Regions from separate parts of the Paenibacillus sp. RC334 genome, predicted to be linked through region 2. Evidence: a T-box and tRNA genes for the amino acid it is inferred to sense, from the RefSeq annotation. Region 2 holds a T-box; the other holds one or more tRNA genes.
What was found. The T-box of region 2 lies ahead of ileS (isoleucine--tRNA ligase). A T-box ahead of a tRNA ligase gene usually reads a tRNA of that ligase, here a tRNA-Ile.
Positions count from the first base shown of each region.

Region 1 (7,994 bases), 2.4 Mb from region 2:
GCACCGGGCAGGCGTCAGCCCGTATACTTCGCCTTGCGGCTTCGCACAGACCTGTGTTTTTGCTAAACAGTCGCTTGGGCCTTTTCACTGCGGCCCCCTCGGGCTATTCACCCTACCGAGGCACCCCTTCTCCCGAAGTTACGGGGTCATTTTGCCGAGTTCCTTAACGAGAGTTCTTCCGCGCGCCTTAGAATTCTCTTCTCGCCTACCTGTGTCGGTTTGCGGTACGGGCACCTTCTCCTGGCTAGAGGCTTTTCTTGGCAGTCTGAGATCATGACCTTCGCTACTATAATTTTCGCTCCCCATCACAGCCCAGCCTTACGATGTGCGGATTTGCCTACACACCAGCCTCACTGCTTAGACGGACATCCATCAGTCCGCGTCACTACCCTACTGCGTCACCCCATCGCTCATAACGGATTACGGTGGTACAGGAATTTCGACCTGTTGTCCTTCGACTACGCCTATCGGCCTCGCCTTAGGTCCCGACTTACCCTGAGCGGACGAACCTTCCTCAGGAACCCTTAGGCTTTCGGCGGATCTGATTCTCACAGATCTTTTCGTTACTCATACCGGCATTCTCACTTGAATGCAGTCCAGCGCTCCTTACGGTACACCTTCAACCCACATTCAACGCTCCCCTACCCCTGATACCTAAATATCAAGCCATAGCTTCGGTGGCGTGTTTAGCCCCGTTACATTTTCGGCGCAGAGTCACTCGACCAGTGAGCTATTACGCACTCTTTCAATGGTGGCTGCTTCTAAGCCAACATCCTGGTTGTCTGTGCAACTCCACATCCTTTCCCACTTAACACACACTTGGGGACCTTAGCTGATGGTCTGGGCTGTTTCCCTTTCGACAATGGATCTTAGCACTCACTGTCTGACTCCCGGAACCAAGTCTATGGCATTCGGAGTTTGACTGAGCTTGGTAACCCTTGCGGGCCCCGCACCCAATCAGTGCTCTACCTCCACGACTCTTATTCCGAGGCTAGCCCTAAAGCTATTTCGGGGAGAACCAGCTATCTCCGGGTTCGATTGGAATTTCTCCGCTACCCCCACCTCATCCCCGCATTTTTCAACATGCGTGGGTTCGGGCCTCCAGTGCGTGTTACCGCACCTTCACCCTGGACAGGGGTAGATCACCCGGTTTCGGGTCTACGTCCACGTACTAACTCGCCCTATTCAGACTCGCTTTCGCTGCGGCTTCAGCTCTTCACCTTAACCTTGCACGGGAACGTAACTCGCCGGTTCATTCTACAAAAGGCACGCCATCACCCATCAATAGGGCTCTGACTTCTTGTAAGCACACGGTTTCAGGATCTATTTCACTCCCCTTCCGGGGTGCTTTTCACCTTTCCCTCACGGTACTGCTTCACTATCGGTCGCCAGGGAGTATTTAGCCTTGGCAGATGGTCCTGCCGGATTCATACGGGGTTTCACGTGCCCCGCACTACTCGGGATCCGTCTCGGAGGGAACAAGTTTTGAACTACAGGGCTTTTACCTTCTCTGGCGGGCCTTTCCAGACCTCTTCATCTAACCGGTTCCTTTGTAACTCCATGTGAGACGTCCCACAACCCCAAGGAGCAAGCTCCTTGGTTTGGGCTAATCCGCGTTCGCTCGCCGCTACTGACGGAATCACTATTGTTTTCTCTTCCTCAGGGTACTTAGATGTTTCAGTTCCCCTGGTATGCCTCTGTTCTGCCTATGTATTCAGCAGAAAGTGACTGTCGATGAAGACAGCCGGGTTTCCCCATTCGGACATCCCCGGATCAAAGCTTGCTTACAGCTCCCCGAGGCTTTATCGTTGTTCGCCACGTCCTTCGTCGGCTCCTGGCGCCTAGGCATCCTCCGTGTGCTCTTTGTAGCTTAACCTAGATTTTTCTTTCAAAGAAAGAAAATATCGATGTTCGATAAAGAATGATGTTTACCAAAGGCAAAATATCTTTCCTTACCTGCTACCTTTATTTCACTTGTTTACACAAGATCAGCGTAAAGGAATATTCTAAAACGCAATTTCGTTTCGGTATCCAGTTTTCAAGGTGCAATACAGTTTCATCGAAACTGTATCCTGTGTGATTATCGCTCAAACTCCGAAGAGTTGATGATCATCATGCAGTTTTTTTGATGAAGTTGTAATTGGTGGAGCCAAGCGGGATCGAACCGCTGACCTCCTGCTTGCAAGGCAGGCGCTCTCCCAGCTGAGCTATGGCCCCAAAGAGTAATATAAAGTTATATGGTGGGCCCTAGTGGACTCGAACCACCGACCTCACCCTTATCAGGGGTGCGCTCTAACCAGCTGAGCTAAGGGCCCATAATAAACCACCAAAGAAATTCTTCTTTAGTGGTTGCGCTTGGCGACGTCCTACTCTCCCAGGACCCTGCGGTCCAAGTACCATCGGCGCTGGAGGGCTTAACGGTCGTGTTCGGGATGGGTACGTGTGGAACCCCTCCGCTATCGCCACCAAACGTTTGAGAGTTTAAGCTCTCAAAACTGAGCAACGAGTGAGTCGCTTTGGATATTCATTTCATTCACACAGATGTGATGAACCGAATTGAATATCCGTTCGCAGGTACGTTGTACCTGCTGATTTGAATGTTTCCGTTGCAGGAAACGATTCTCCATAGAAAGGAGGTGATCCAGCCGCACCTTCCGATACGGCTACCTTGTTACGACTTCACCCCAATCATCTACCCCACCTTCGGCGGCTGGCTCCCTTGCGGGTTACCCCACCGACTTCGGGTGTTGTAAACTCTCGTGGTGTGACGGGCGGTGTGTACAAGACCCGGGAACGTATTCACCGCGGCATGCTGATCCGCGATTACTAGCAATTCCGACTTCATGCAGGCGAGTTGCAGCCTGCAATCCGAACTGAGACCGGCTTTTCTAGGATTCGCTCCAGATCGCTCTTTCGCTTCCCGTTGTACCGGCCATTGTAGTACGTGTGTAGCCCAGGTCATAAGGGGCATGATGATTTGACGTCATCCCCACCTTCCTCCGGTTTGTCACCGGCAGTCTGCTTAGAGTGCCCAGCTTGACCTGCTGGCAACTAAGCATAAGGGTTGCGCTCGTTGCGGGACTTAACCCAACATCTCACGACACGAGCTGACGACAACCATGCACCACCTGTCTCCTCTGTCCCGAAGGAAAGATCTATCTCTAGACCGATCAGAGGGATGTCAAGACCTGGTAAGGTTCTTCGCGTTGCTTCGAATTAAACCACATACTCCACTGCTTGTGCGGGTCCCCGTCAATTCCTTTGAGTTTCAGTCTTGCGACCGTACTCCCCAGGCGGAATGCTTAATGTGTTAACTTCGGCACCAAGGGTATCGAAACCCCTAACACCTAGCATTCATCGTTTACGGCGTGGACTACCAGGGTATCTAATCCTGTTTGCTCCCCACGCTTTCGCGCCTCAGCGTCAGTTACAGCCCAGAGAGTCGCCTTCGCCACTGGTGTTCCTCCACATATCTACGCATTTCACCGCTACACGTGGAATTCCACTCTCCTCTTCTGCACTCAAGCTCCCCAGTTTCCAGTGCGACCCGAAGTTGAGCCTCGGGATTAAACACCAGACTTAAAGAGCCGCCTGCGCGCGCTTTACGCCCAATAATTCCGGACAACGCTTGCCCCCTACGTATTACCGCGGCTGCTGGCACGTAGTTAGCCGGGGCTTTCTTCTCAGGTACCGTCACTCTTGTAGCAGTTACTCTACAAGACGTTCTTCCCTGGCAACAGAGCTTTACGATCCGAAAACCTTCATCACTCACGCGGCGTTGCTCCGTCAGGCTTTCGCCCATTGCGGAAGATTCCCTACTGCTGCCTCCCGTAGGAGTCTGGGCCGTGTCTCAGTCCCAGTGTGGCCGATCACCCTCTCAGGTCGGCTACGCATCGTCGCCTTGGTAGGCCTTTACCCCACCAACTAGCTAATGCGCCGCAGGCCCATCCATCAGTGACAGATTGCTCCGTCTTTCCTCCTCTCCCCATGCAGGGAAAGGATGTATCCGGTATTAGCTACCGTTTCCGGTAGTTATCCCAGTCTCATGGGCAGGTTGCCTACGTGTTACTCACCCGTCCGCCGCTAGGTTGTTTTAAAAGCAAGCTTTTAAAACAACCCCGCTCGACTTGCATGTATTAGGCACGCCGCCAGCGTTCGTCCTGAGCCAGGATCAAACTCTCCATTAAAGACCAACCGAAGTTAGTTTATAGAAAGAGCGATATGCTCATTTTGAAACTGACGAGATAAAATATCTCATTGTTCGCTTCCATTTTATACAGCCTGACGGCATGTACCAAAATCTCAGCGTTGGATTTTGCAAGCAAAATCCGTACTCACTCGTTGTTCAGTTTTCAAAGATCAAACCTTCATATTCTCTTACTTTGTTTCATCACCGCATCTCAGCGGCGACTTGATTAATATAACATACATTTGGGATTTAAGTCAACACTTTTTTAAAATTATTTTTCAATTTCATTTCAGCGTTATTCTCAAAAAAAATTCCCGGGCTTTAAGGGCCGAGAATTAATGTATCATATAATCGAATTCCCCGTCAACTATATTTTAAAACAAAAGCACTTTTCGCTTGCCCTTGCCAAAAAGCTCCGCATATTAAACAATCCTCGTTCCTTGATTAAACTCTATACACACTCACATAGCCTGTCCAAACAATATCATTTTCAATCCCAGTAAAAGTGCAATTCCGGGCAATCCCAAAACCGTTACAGCCCCCATCGTAACCGGATTAATAGGGATATACACCTGCGTGATCCACCCCGAATAATTAATGACATACAGCGCAATTGCCACCAGAGCCATATGCGCCCCAAACACAGTAAGCCAGCCGATACCCAGACGTTTTTTGAGGATTAGACATGACAGTACCACAACGCAAGCAATCAGAACAAGCCAGACAGCACCTCTCATTCGGCTCTCCGTTTATGAACACGGCCCGCGTCATTGGCATACCCCGGTTCATCTGCAGGCAGGTGGAAACGATGCAACCCTTGCTTTTTGGCACATTTTAAATGTATCTGATATTTACGCTCCGCAGCTTCCAGAACAAAAATGGCATAGTCGATTTCGTCCTCGCCTGTAGCTTCATGAAATAACCGATGCGCTCTTAGCCATTCCGCATGCGAAGCCCGAATCTGGGCAAACAACTCCTGACGATGCTCTGCTTCCGATTTGCCGTGTTCCTGTCGACGAAAATTTTGCTTCACCCGTTCCCACATCCATTCATCCTCCTCACAAGCTGAATTATGTGCACAGTCTGTAAGACTACCTTATTCATACTTATTTAACAGAGGACAAACTTAGAACAGGAACCATCTATACCAGTCATATCATCACAAAATAAAAAGGAGCCATAAAGGCCCCCAGATTGTCGAGAAAATCCATAAGATTTATCGGCACTAAAAATATCTATAACGTATAGTTGTACTTATTAGTTCAGCTCTCTGCGGCCTTCCAGCGCTTTGGACAGCGTAACCTCATCGGCATACTCCAAATCCCCGCCTACCGGCAATCCGTGAGCAATACGAGTAACCTTGATTCCAAAAGGACGCACCAGCCTAGAAATGTACATGGCCGTCGCTTCTCCTTCAATGTTCGGATTCGTAGCCAAAATCAGCTCTTTGATGCGTTCATCACTAAGCCTGTTCAATAATTCCTTGAGCTTGATATCTTCAGGACCAATTCCCTCCATAGGAGAGATTGCTCCATGAAGCACATGATAAAAGCCGTTAAACTCCTTGGTGCGCTCCATAGCTACCAGATCCTTGGAATCCTGAACAACACAAATGACGGAAGCATCCCTTGTCTTATCCTGACAGATCCGACAAGGGTCCGTGTCCGTAATATTGCCACAGACGGAACAGAAGTGAAGATTGCGTTTCACATTGACCAGTGCTTTGGCAAAATCAATCACATCGTCTTCCTTCATTTTCAGAACGTGAAAAGCCAACCGGGCGGCCGTCTTAGGCCCCACCCCCGGCAGGCGCGTAAATGCATCAATCAGCTTTGCAATCGGCTCCGGATAATACAATAGTATGCTTCTCCTTTATGCGCAGTCTAGAACAGGCCTGGAATTTTCATCCCGCCTGTAAATTTACCCATATCATCATTAGCCAGTTCATCTGCTTTGGACAAAGCATCGTTGACAGCAGTCAACACGAGATCTTGCAGCATTTCCACATCATCAGGATCTACAGCCTCCGGTTTGATTGTGATGGAAAGCACTTTTTTATGTCCGTTTACCTCTACAGTCACAACACCGCCGCCGGAAGTACCTTCAATTACTTTTCCGCCAAGCTCCTCCTGGGCTTTCAGCATTTGCTCCTGCATTTTTTTCACTTGCTTCATCATTTGGTTCATATTGTTCATTTCAATCATCTCCTTTAATGAAGTATACATCCAGACACTTTGATTTTAATCCTTTATAACTACCAAATCTTCCCCGAAAAGTTCAATAGCTTCATCAATCCAGGGCTCCTTGGACTTTCCCGGTGCGTCATGCTCCTGCTCCAGTTGGAATTCTTCGGCAGGCTGATCGGGAACTCCTTCAATCGCAGCATTCCAATCCTTTTGCATCATTGTCACCAGACGATAGGGATGGCCCAACTGTTCATGCAGAACCTTCTCAATGACCTGCTTGTTAGCAGGCTTTTCAGTAGTTTCACGGTGAATGTTGTTCTTAAACGCCACGAGTACACTATCCTCTAATACAGACACTGGCTCGCCGTCCATAAACCATGCATGAACTGTGACTTTCGCTTCTTTGACTCCCTGCAAAATTTGGCTCCACTTACGCCCCGCTGCCGCAAATGCCTCTCCCGACTTCTCGGCGATATAGCGATCTAGCTGCGAAGGAAGCTTGACTGGCGCAGAAATCCGCGGAGCGGGAGCGCGTCCCCCGGGAGCCTGACGGTTCCCCGACGATACATCCTGCCCTGCCCCGGCAGCCAATCCGCCTTGCAACGCGCGTTCCAACTTCTTCTCCAGCTCGGCAAGCTGGCGCTTCAAAACGGCTACATCCTCCTGATTGGCAGCAGCACCAGAATGCTGTGTAGTTGGCTGAGCAGCGGTTCCAGCTGCCCCAGGAATGCTGCACAGCTTCAATAGAGCCACCTCAAACAAGGTTTGCGGCTGAACGGCATACTTCATCTCGCTCTGATAGCGATTAAGCGTGTCGATCATGCTAAAAAGCTGCTCCTTGGTAAAAGCTTCTGCCACTTCCTTGAACTGCTCTGGCTCCAGCACGCGCTCTGTCATTTTAGTTGCCTGCGGTACCATCTTAATCATAAGCAGATCCCTGAAATAGTACAGCAGATTTTCCATGCATTTATCTGCGCTTTTACCTTCTTGCATAAAGTTCTCAATCATTTGCAGTACTGTGCCGACATCTTCTTTCAGCAATGCCAAGGCAAGCTTGCCGAATTGTTCAGACGCAATACCTCCCGTCATATCCAGCACCTGCTGATAAGTAACCCGACCGTCTGTAAACGAAGATATTTGATCCAGAACGCTAAGTGCATCACGCATTCCGCCATCTGACAGACGCGCAATGTACTGCAATGCGTCCGAATCAGCCTCTATGTTCTCCTGTCGACATATAAGGTCAAGCCGCTCCGTCTGCTCCTCCAGCGATACCCGCCGAAAGTCAAAACGCTGACAACGCGAAATGATCGTCGCCGGAATCCGGTGCGGTTCTGTGGTAGCCAATATGAACATCACGTGTGGCGGCGGTTCTTCCAGCGTCTTAAGCAACGCATTGAACGCTTCCGTCGTCAGCATGTGCACTTCATCAATGATATAAACCTTGTGCCGTACTTCCGTCGGCGCATATTTGACTTTATCGCGCAAATCACGAATCTCTTCAACGCCCCGGTTGGAGGCTGCGTCAATCTCCTGTACATCCATGACCGCTCCGGCCGTGATCCGTTTACAGGCTTCGCATTCGTTGCAAGGCTCCGGCGCCGGTCCATGCTCACAGT
Region 1 covers NZ_CP125370.1:63,924-71,917, reverse strand. Annotated here, with positions in the region: rRNA gene QMK20_RS00355 (23S ribosomal RNA) at 1-1,876, opposite strand, end outside; tRNA gene QMK20_RS00350 (tRNA-Ala) at 2,142-2,217, opposite strand; tRNA gene QMK20_RS00345 (tRNA-Ile) at 2,239-2,315, opposite strand; rRNA gene rrf (5S ribosomal RNA) at 2,354-2,470, opposite strand; rRNA gene QMK20_RS00335 (16S ribosomal RNA) at 2,630-4,187, opposite strand; gene QMK20_RS00330 (pro-sigmaK processing inhibitor BofA family protein) at 4,651-4,926, opposite strand; gene QMK20_RS00325 (DUF2508 family protein) at 4,923-5,234, opposite strand; gene recR (recombination mediator RecR) at 5,447-6,046, opposite strand; gene QMK20_RS00315 (YbaB/EbfC family nucleoid-associated protein) at 6,073-6,384, opposite strand; gene dnaX (DNA polymerase III subunit gamma/tau) at 6,430-7,994, opposite strand, start outside.
Region 1: it encodes a tRNA-Ile, which carries the amino acid that the T-box ahead of ileS (isoleucine--tRNA ligase) is inferred to sense. The anticodon was not compared.

Region 2 (7,994 bases):
GCTCCAGCTCAGGCGTAATGTCCGTGTTCAATGCTACGGTTAAACCATAGCCGGAAGCGGAAGCAAAGCCTTTCTTAGCTTTTTTCTCCACCAGCAATTCCTCGGCTGTAACCTGCAACTCTTCCCCTTCTGGAGAAGCCACGTTCAGCACTCCTTTTTCCACAACCGACCGGGTATCTTCAGCAGACATTCCTTTGAAAAAGTTTTGCAGGAAGCCGACATTTTTGCCGTATTTCTTGCCCGCTACCTTCAAATTCAGCTTCAGCGTGAAGTCTACAAAGCCGCTATCGTCCGTTTCAACATGAATATTTTTCACATTGATCTCATCCTTGATGATTTCCTCATAACCACTCAGATCAAAATCCTGATCCATGGACAAAATCAATTCGGATAACGGCTGACGCGTTTTCAGCCCCGTTTCGTTACGGACATTGCGCGCCAGTTCTACTACGCGGCGAGCCGTCTCCATGTCACGTTCCAGTTCCAGATCAATCAGGGCTTCATTTGCAGTTGGATAATCATCCAGATGAACGCTTTCTCCGTTGCTCAGGTTCAGGTAAATATCCTCAGCCAGCATCGGCGTGAACGGCGCAAGCAGCTTCGCTGTGGTCAACAACACCTCAGTCAGTGTACGGTACGCATCCAATTTATCTTCTGTAAGGCCATTGCCCCAGAACCGATCACGCGAACGGCGGATATACCAATTGCTCAGTTCATCCACGAACGACTCAATCGCTTTGGACGAGTTCAGGAAATCGTTCACAGCCAGTGCTTTGTCCACCACCAGAATCAAGCTGTTGAGACGGGACAAAATCCAGCGATCCAGCTTGTGTGCCGATGGCTTGAACGGATGCTGCGCCGGTTCAAAACCGTCGATATCCGCATACAAGGTCAGGAAAGCGTGTGTATTTACGAGCGTATCTACCAGCTTCGATTTGGCTTCGCCTACAATGCCCTTGGAAAAACGTTTGCTATTCCACGGTGCACTATCGGACAACAAAGCCCAACGGAAAGCATCTGTACCATACTCGTCAATCACTTCCCATGGATCAATCACATTTCCCTTGGATTTGGACATTTTCTGCCCCTGCTCATCCAGTACGTGGCCTGTCGCCATAACTGCTTTGTAAGGAGCTTTCCCTGTAAGCATGGTCGAAACAGCAAGCAAGCTGTAGAACCAGCCACGAGTCTGGTCAATACCTTCACAGATCATGTCTGCCGGGAATTGCTGCTCGAATGTTTCATTATTTTCAAACGGATAATGATGTTGGGCAAAAGGCATGGAGCCGCTGTCGAACCATACGTCGATCACTTCCGGTGTACGGGTCATTTCGTATTTACCGCATGTACTGCGAACCTTGACTTCATCTACATATGGCTTGTGCAGCTCAATGTCAGCTGGTACGTCACCAATCGCACGTTCCCGTAGTTCAGCAATACTATGCGGAGCGAACTGCTCTCCGGTTTCCTCACAAACCCAGATATTCAGCGGTGTGCCCCAATAGCGATCACGGCTGATGTTCCAGTCCACCAATTCCTCCAAAAACTTGCCGAAGCGTCCTTCGCGTATATGACCCGGATACCATTCAACTTCGTTATTGTTGGCAATCAGTTGATCCTTGATGGCGGTTGTTTTGATAAACCAGCTATCCATGGCATAGTACAATAGCGGAGTATCACAGCGCCAGCAGAACGGATAACTATGCTCGTATTTTTCCTTGCTGTACAGCAAGCCTTTTTCCGACAGCATTTTAACAATATCCACATCACAGTCCTTTACAAAACGGCCTGCAAAATCAGTGATTTCCTCTACATAGTTACCCTGGAGATCCACCACATTGATGAATCCAACGCCATTTTCACGGCATACCCGGTAATCATCCTCGCCATACGCCGGAGCCATATGAACAATACCTGTACCGCTGGAGTCGGTTACGAACTTCGCACCCAGAATCTGATTGCCCTTCTCGACTTGGAAATACGTAAATGGCGGAGTATACGTTTGACCTACCAGTTCCGAGCCAGACAACGTGCCAATCACTTCATGATCGCCTTTAATCACGTCTCCGACGAGGTTTTTGGCAACGATGTATACACCGTCTTCCTGTTTTACACGAGCGTATTCCAGATCAGGATTGACGGCAAGTGCCACGTGACTCGGCAAGGTCCAAGGTGTTGTCGTCCAGGCCAGCACATATTCACCACTGCTATGCAGCTTAAATTTGGCCGTGGCACTCAGGTCTTTTACGTCTTTGTAGCCCTGTGCCACTTCATGGGAACTCAACGTTGTTTGACAATCTGGACAATACGGACTTACGCGATGACCGCGATACAGCAGACCCTTTTCGTGAATCGTCGCCAGAATGTTCCACACACTCTCGATATAGTTATTATCCAGCGTAATGTATGGATTATCTAGGTCTGTCCAGTAACCGATAGCTTCGGTCAGATCACGCCATTGCTGCTCATACTCAAACACGCTGGCTTTACATTTTTTGATAAACTTTTCAACGCCGTATTCCTCAATTTCAGGCTTATGGGAAATGCCCAGTTGCTTCTGTACACCCAATTCTACTGGTAGCCCATGGGTATCCCAACCCGCCTTACGTACGACACGGTACCCCTTCATCGTTTGGTAACGGCCAACAAAATCCTTAATCACACGGCCCAGCATGTGACCGATATGCGGTTTACCGTTGGCTGTTGGCGGACCTTCATAAAATACAAAGTTTGGCTTACCCTCACGATGCGTGATCGTTTTGCGGAACGTGTCCTCCTGCTTCCATTTGCTCAGGATGCGCAGGTCGCGGGACCGTGCCTTTTCTTTGACATCTACTCTGTTCATAATGTCATTCTTCCTCTCTGTTCATCAGTTTCTGTAGCATTCTCTGAAAAAAAGCAACAAAAAAGCCCCGTCCCTGTAAAGGGACGAGACTGTGCTCGCGTTACCACCCTGATTCCGTAAACAGACCATTTTCAAAAAGACTGGTCCCGTCACGGCTCTCCGAGCCCTACTCAACTACAGCAGGGCGCCATTGTAACGTATGGCACACGGTGATAGCTTACACACGCCGGATAAAACTCAAGCGCTTCAGCTCACTTCTCAGGGAGGATCTTCGGTCATGTTCTGAACGTTGGCTTGCACCGGAAAAAGGCCAACTCTCTGAGGGACAAAAACATGACGTACTCATTCCCATCAACGAATTACAAATGTTAAATTCATCGGGATATTAAATCAGCAGCTTCGCTGCCCTGAATAACAACCCATTACCCAACGGATAACGTGATATTCAGTATAGTATTTACAGTTATAGCCTGTTTGAAGATAAAAGTCAACCCTGACGAGACCCAATCATCGCTGTCAGAAATGACGATTAATAAATCTCTTTCATTTCACGCTCACGCTCCAGCACTTCGCGTTCACGATTTTCAAGAGCTTCCCATCCGTCCTGACTTAACAAGTCAAGCTGCGCCTCCACCAATGTACGAAAACGTGCCCGGTAAATCGAAGCCTGCTTCTTCAGTTCCTCGACCTCCAACGCAATTTTGCGGGATTTGGACAACGCTTCATTCACAATGCGGTCCGCATTTTTTTCCGCTTCCTTCACGATGAGCTGCGATTCTTTCTTGGCATTGTTACGGACTTCATCAGCCGCTTCTTGCGCCACGATAATCGTCTTGCTCAACGTATCCTCAATGGTCGAAAAATGATCGAGCTTTTCCTGAACATTCAACAGCTGTGTACTCAGTTCTTTATTTTCACGGATAACGCCCTCGTAATCCTTGATCACCTGATCCAAAAATTCATTGACCTGATCTTCGTCATAACCGCGAAGCCGGCGGGCAAATTCCTTGTTATGTATATCCAATGGCGTTAATGGCATGCCGTCCACCTCCTATAAGATTGACAAAAAAACATTTTCCGCGTCACGACGCTCACTATCATCTATCGGTCATCATACCCCGTTTTGTGAATGCTGTACAGAGCAAAATCGTTCCAGTTCTCCGCTATAGCTTAATTCTTTCGACAGAAAGCTCGTGATTCCTGCCTCCAGCTATATAAACTTGCCAATTTTGACACGGAATCTTCCTTTTTTTGTCATTCCATCTGTTTCCAGCACTTTGAAACGCCCAAACCCCTGCATGGAAATAACGTCCCCCGCTTTAAGTGAAGTGGATGGATTCTCCTCCACCTTCCAATTCACCCGGCAACGTCCGGCCCGGATCGGAGTTAAAATCTTGCTCCGGCTGAGCTTGTACACATCACTGGCAATGCCATCCAGACGCAAAGAAGCCACCGTCAGGTCCAGCGGCTCCAATGCAACATCCTTCGTCCGCAGATTTTCTGGAGGCAACAGTTCGGTCCACACATGAACACGATGAACCTGCTGTAAATGCATTGTAATAAAATCGCTGATCTCTGAAGCCACCAATACATGGCACCCATCGTCCAGCACATGAATATCCCCGATTTTTCCACGCTTGATTCCAAGTCCCAATATCGCACCCAAGTAATCACCGTGCTCCAACGTATTAATTTTATGATCATCGGACAAAACGGAAAGAACCTGAATCCCCATATTCTCCTCGTCCAAATACGAATAATCGGGCGCAATCAGCGCCCGCTTTCGTTCCGATGCCTCATAGCCGCCATCTATCCTAATCGTGACCTTGTCTTCCTTCGAAGCAAGCGTCTCCAATATGTACAGTTGACGCGGGTCCAAAAAATCAGTCAGCTTCTGCTCATGATAAGCCCCCGCATGACTGATCCATTCGGAAGCGCGATCTACATAATCCCGTTCATCCGGGTGAAAATGCTCATAAATCTCGGTTCGCATAAGTCCTCCTAGACGAAATTGCTAATTAAAGACATCAAACCGTACGACGCAAAACGCAGAGCAATCAGCGCAACGATGGGTGAAATATCAATCATCCCGAAGATTGGCGGTATAAATCTGCGAAAAGGAGACAAATACGGCTCCACAAACTTGGCAAGTAAATCACCGATTACACTTTCTCTTGCATTAGGAAGCCATGACATCAGGACATATGCAATGATCATGTAAGAATAAATCTGAAATAGCCAACCGATTACCTCGATCAAGAAAAGCTCACCTCATTCTGTTAAGTTCTTGTTCAGTGTCAGCTAGTATTTCCGTAATGGAGCCTTGAATTTCAACCGTATCCGGTGTACACAGGAAAATATTATTGCCCACCTTGGAAATCCCCCCGCCCAACGCATATACAGTACCACTTAAAAAATCAATGATGCGCAACGCCTGATCCTTACGGATGCGTTGCAAATTGACCACGACTGTACGATGGGAACGAATGTGGTCGGCAATTTCCTGTGCTTCATCATAAGAACGCGGCTCATACAGGACAACTTTCACATTTTTCTGTGAATGGATGCTGACAACATTATTGCCCTTCTGGTTCTTACGTTTATCAAAGCTTGGGGTTTCAATTTCTTGATCTTCCGGCGTATTCATAACCTCTCGCTCTACAACTTCCTCTTCTTCCTGAAGTCCCAGGAAGTTCATGAACTTATTCATTACGCCCAATGGAAATCCTCCTCTCGTCCGACCAGTACAGAACCAAGCCGTAACCAGGTCGCTCCTTCTTCAACCGCCACCTCAAAATCATTAGACATGCCCATCGACAGGTGAACAATAGGTTCTCTCGTTAAAGCTTGTCCATTTAACGCATCACGCAGTTCACGTAGCCCCCGAAATACAGGCCGGGTATTCTCCGGGTCTTCCTCATGGGGAGCCATTGTCATCAAGCCGATCACGTCCACATGCTCCAGATCGCGAATTTGTTTCAGAAAAGGTACCACCGCCTCAGAAGAAAGGCCATATTTCGAAGTTTCCCCTGAAATATTAACTTGCACAAAGGCTTTGATCCTTAGTCCAAGAGCAGCCGCCTTCTTGTCCAATTCCTGAGCCAGCGACAACCGATCAAGCGAGTGTATAAATTCAAATTTTCCAATAACATCTTTAACCTTATTGGTTTGCAGATGACCGATAAAATGCCATGTTCCCCGGTCACCCAGCTTGCTCCATTTATCCGCAGCATCCTGCCAGCGATTTTCGCCAACATGCTCCAAGCCATTGTCTAATACGGATGCCATCGCCACTGCTGAAACATATTTCGTGACAGCAATCACATTTACTTCTTCACGCAAACGTCCGCTGCGGGCACATGCCGCTTCCACACGGGCGTTCACTTCTTTAATTCGTTCCTCCAAAGACACGGGAGGACTCACCTCTCTTCCAGACCAATCCAGCTCGCCATTCTCCCTGTGACGCCGCCTTCCTTGCGATACGAAAAAAACAAATCGCTGCGGCTACTCGTGCATAAGGTAGTACATTCGATACGGCTCGGCAATATTCCTGCTTTCATCATAATGTGTCGATTGCATTGTTTCAAGTCAAGGAGCGTTTTTCCGCCGCCTAACGGGAAATAGACAGTACCTTCCCATTTATCATTACCCGGGCAATCATGCTCCAAAACCCGAATTTGGCTCATAACATGCTCATCCACCTCGTATGACTCAGAACCAATGGAAGGGCCAATGGCTGCAAGCAAATCGGACGGCTGAGATCCATATTCGGTCTGCATCGTTTGCACCATTTTCAGCGCAATCTCCGCAACTGTTCCTTTCCAGCCCGCATGCGCCAGCCCAACCACACGCCGCACCGGATCACAAAAATATAACGGCACGCAATCCGCATAAAAGGATGTCAGTAAAATGCCTGGTGCATCGGTCAACAGTCCGTCTGTATCCTGAAAAGCGGATACACGATCCACAAAGCCACGCCCGCGGTCAGCAGCCTTTACAACAGCAACGTGATTACCGTGTACCTGCTCTCCACAGGTCCAGGCTTCAGGCATAAATCCGAGCTGCTCCGCAATAAGCTGCCGATTGCGAATAACTTTCTCCGGGTCATCCCCTACATGAAACGCACAATTCAGACTTTCATAAGGCACTTCACTGACACCGCCATGGCGTCCGGTAAAGCCTGCTGTCAATCCGCGAACCTGTTTCTCCCAGGATTGAATATATAACAACTCCGGCAAAGGATGCGTGCCATCTGCCGTTGACGCGACACCCGTTGCCCCGGTATTTACTACAAACGGTTCCATTCGTTCTCACCTCTACTGCCCAGTGTACCAAAAAGCCGCCGCCGTGTCTTCACATAGCTGTCAAATGCACATATTCCTAAAGCTCAAAATCACTGTTCAAAATCCCCGTCGATCATTTCGTTCCTGGCGCTCAATATATACTTTTTCCTCACCATCACCCTGCGGCTCATGCAGTCCCTCCAATCGTACAAGTACCACATCCGAGCCAATTTTCACAATGTTGCGCCAAGGAATGACCAGTTCACTTCCCCCTCCAAACCAGCCCATAAAACGGCTGCTGCCAGGGACAACAATGGCCTCGATTTTGCCCTGCCGTACATCAATCTCCAAATCACTGATTTGTCCCAATCGTCGCCCATCTACAATGTTAATGACATCCTTTGTTTGAAACTCGGAAATTTTCATGGCCCTTACCGACGTTTCCGGCGTACTCACACGCATCACATCCTTTATTTCACTATATGAGCGAGAGAACCCAAAAAATGTCCTTTAAACGCAAAAACGATCCACACAGGATCGTTTTTATCAGTGTGCCTTCCAAGCTTCTCTTCCCTTAAAACTAAGACTTCACATGCTTTTGCATTTGCTGTATAGCCGACTTCTCTAATCTCGAAACCTGGGCTTGAGAGATACCGATTTCGTCGGCAACCTCCATCTGCGTCTTTCCTTCATAAAAACGCATGGACAATATCATCTTTTCACGCTGGCCCAGGCGATGCATCGCTTCCCGCAGAGCGATTTCCTCAATCCATGAGACGTCCTTATTTCTGTCATCACTGATCTGATCCATCACATAGATTGGGTCGCCCCCGTCGTGATATATCGGCTCGAACAGCGAAACCGGG
Region 2 covers NZ_CP125370.1:3,614,389-3,622,382, forward strand. Annotated here, with positions in the region: gene ileS (isoleucine--tRNA ligase) at 1-2,845, opposite strand, end outside; T-box leader at 2,922-3,209, opposite strand; gene QMK20_RS16650 (DivIVA domain-containing protein) at 3,375-3,884, opposite strand; gene QMK20_RS16655 (YlmH family RNA-binding protein) at 4,056-4,838, opposite strand; gene QMK20_RS16660 (YggT family protein) at 4,847-5,104, opposite strand; gene QMK20_RS16665 (cell division protein SepF) at 5,112-5,564, opposite strand; gene QMK20_RS16670 (YggS family pyridoxal phosphate-dependent enzyme) at 5,555-6,256, opposite strand; gene pgeF (peptidoglycan editing factor PgeF) at 6,265-7,149, opposite strand; gene QMK20_RS16680 (YlmC/YmxH family sporulation protein) at 7,246-7,584, opposite strand; gene sigG (RNA polymerase sporulation sigma factor SigG) at 7,709-7,994, opposite strand, start outside.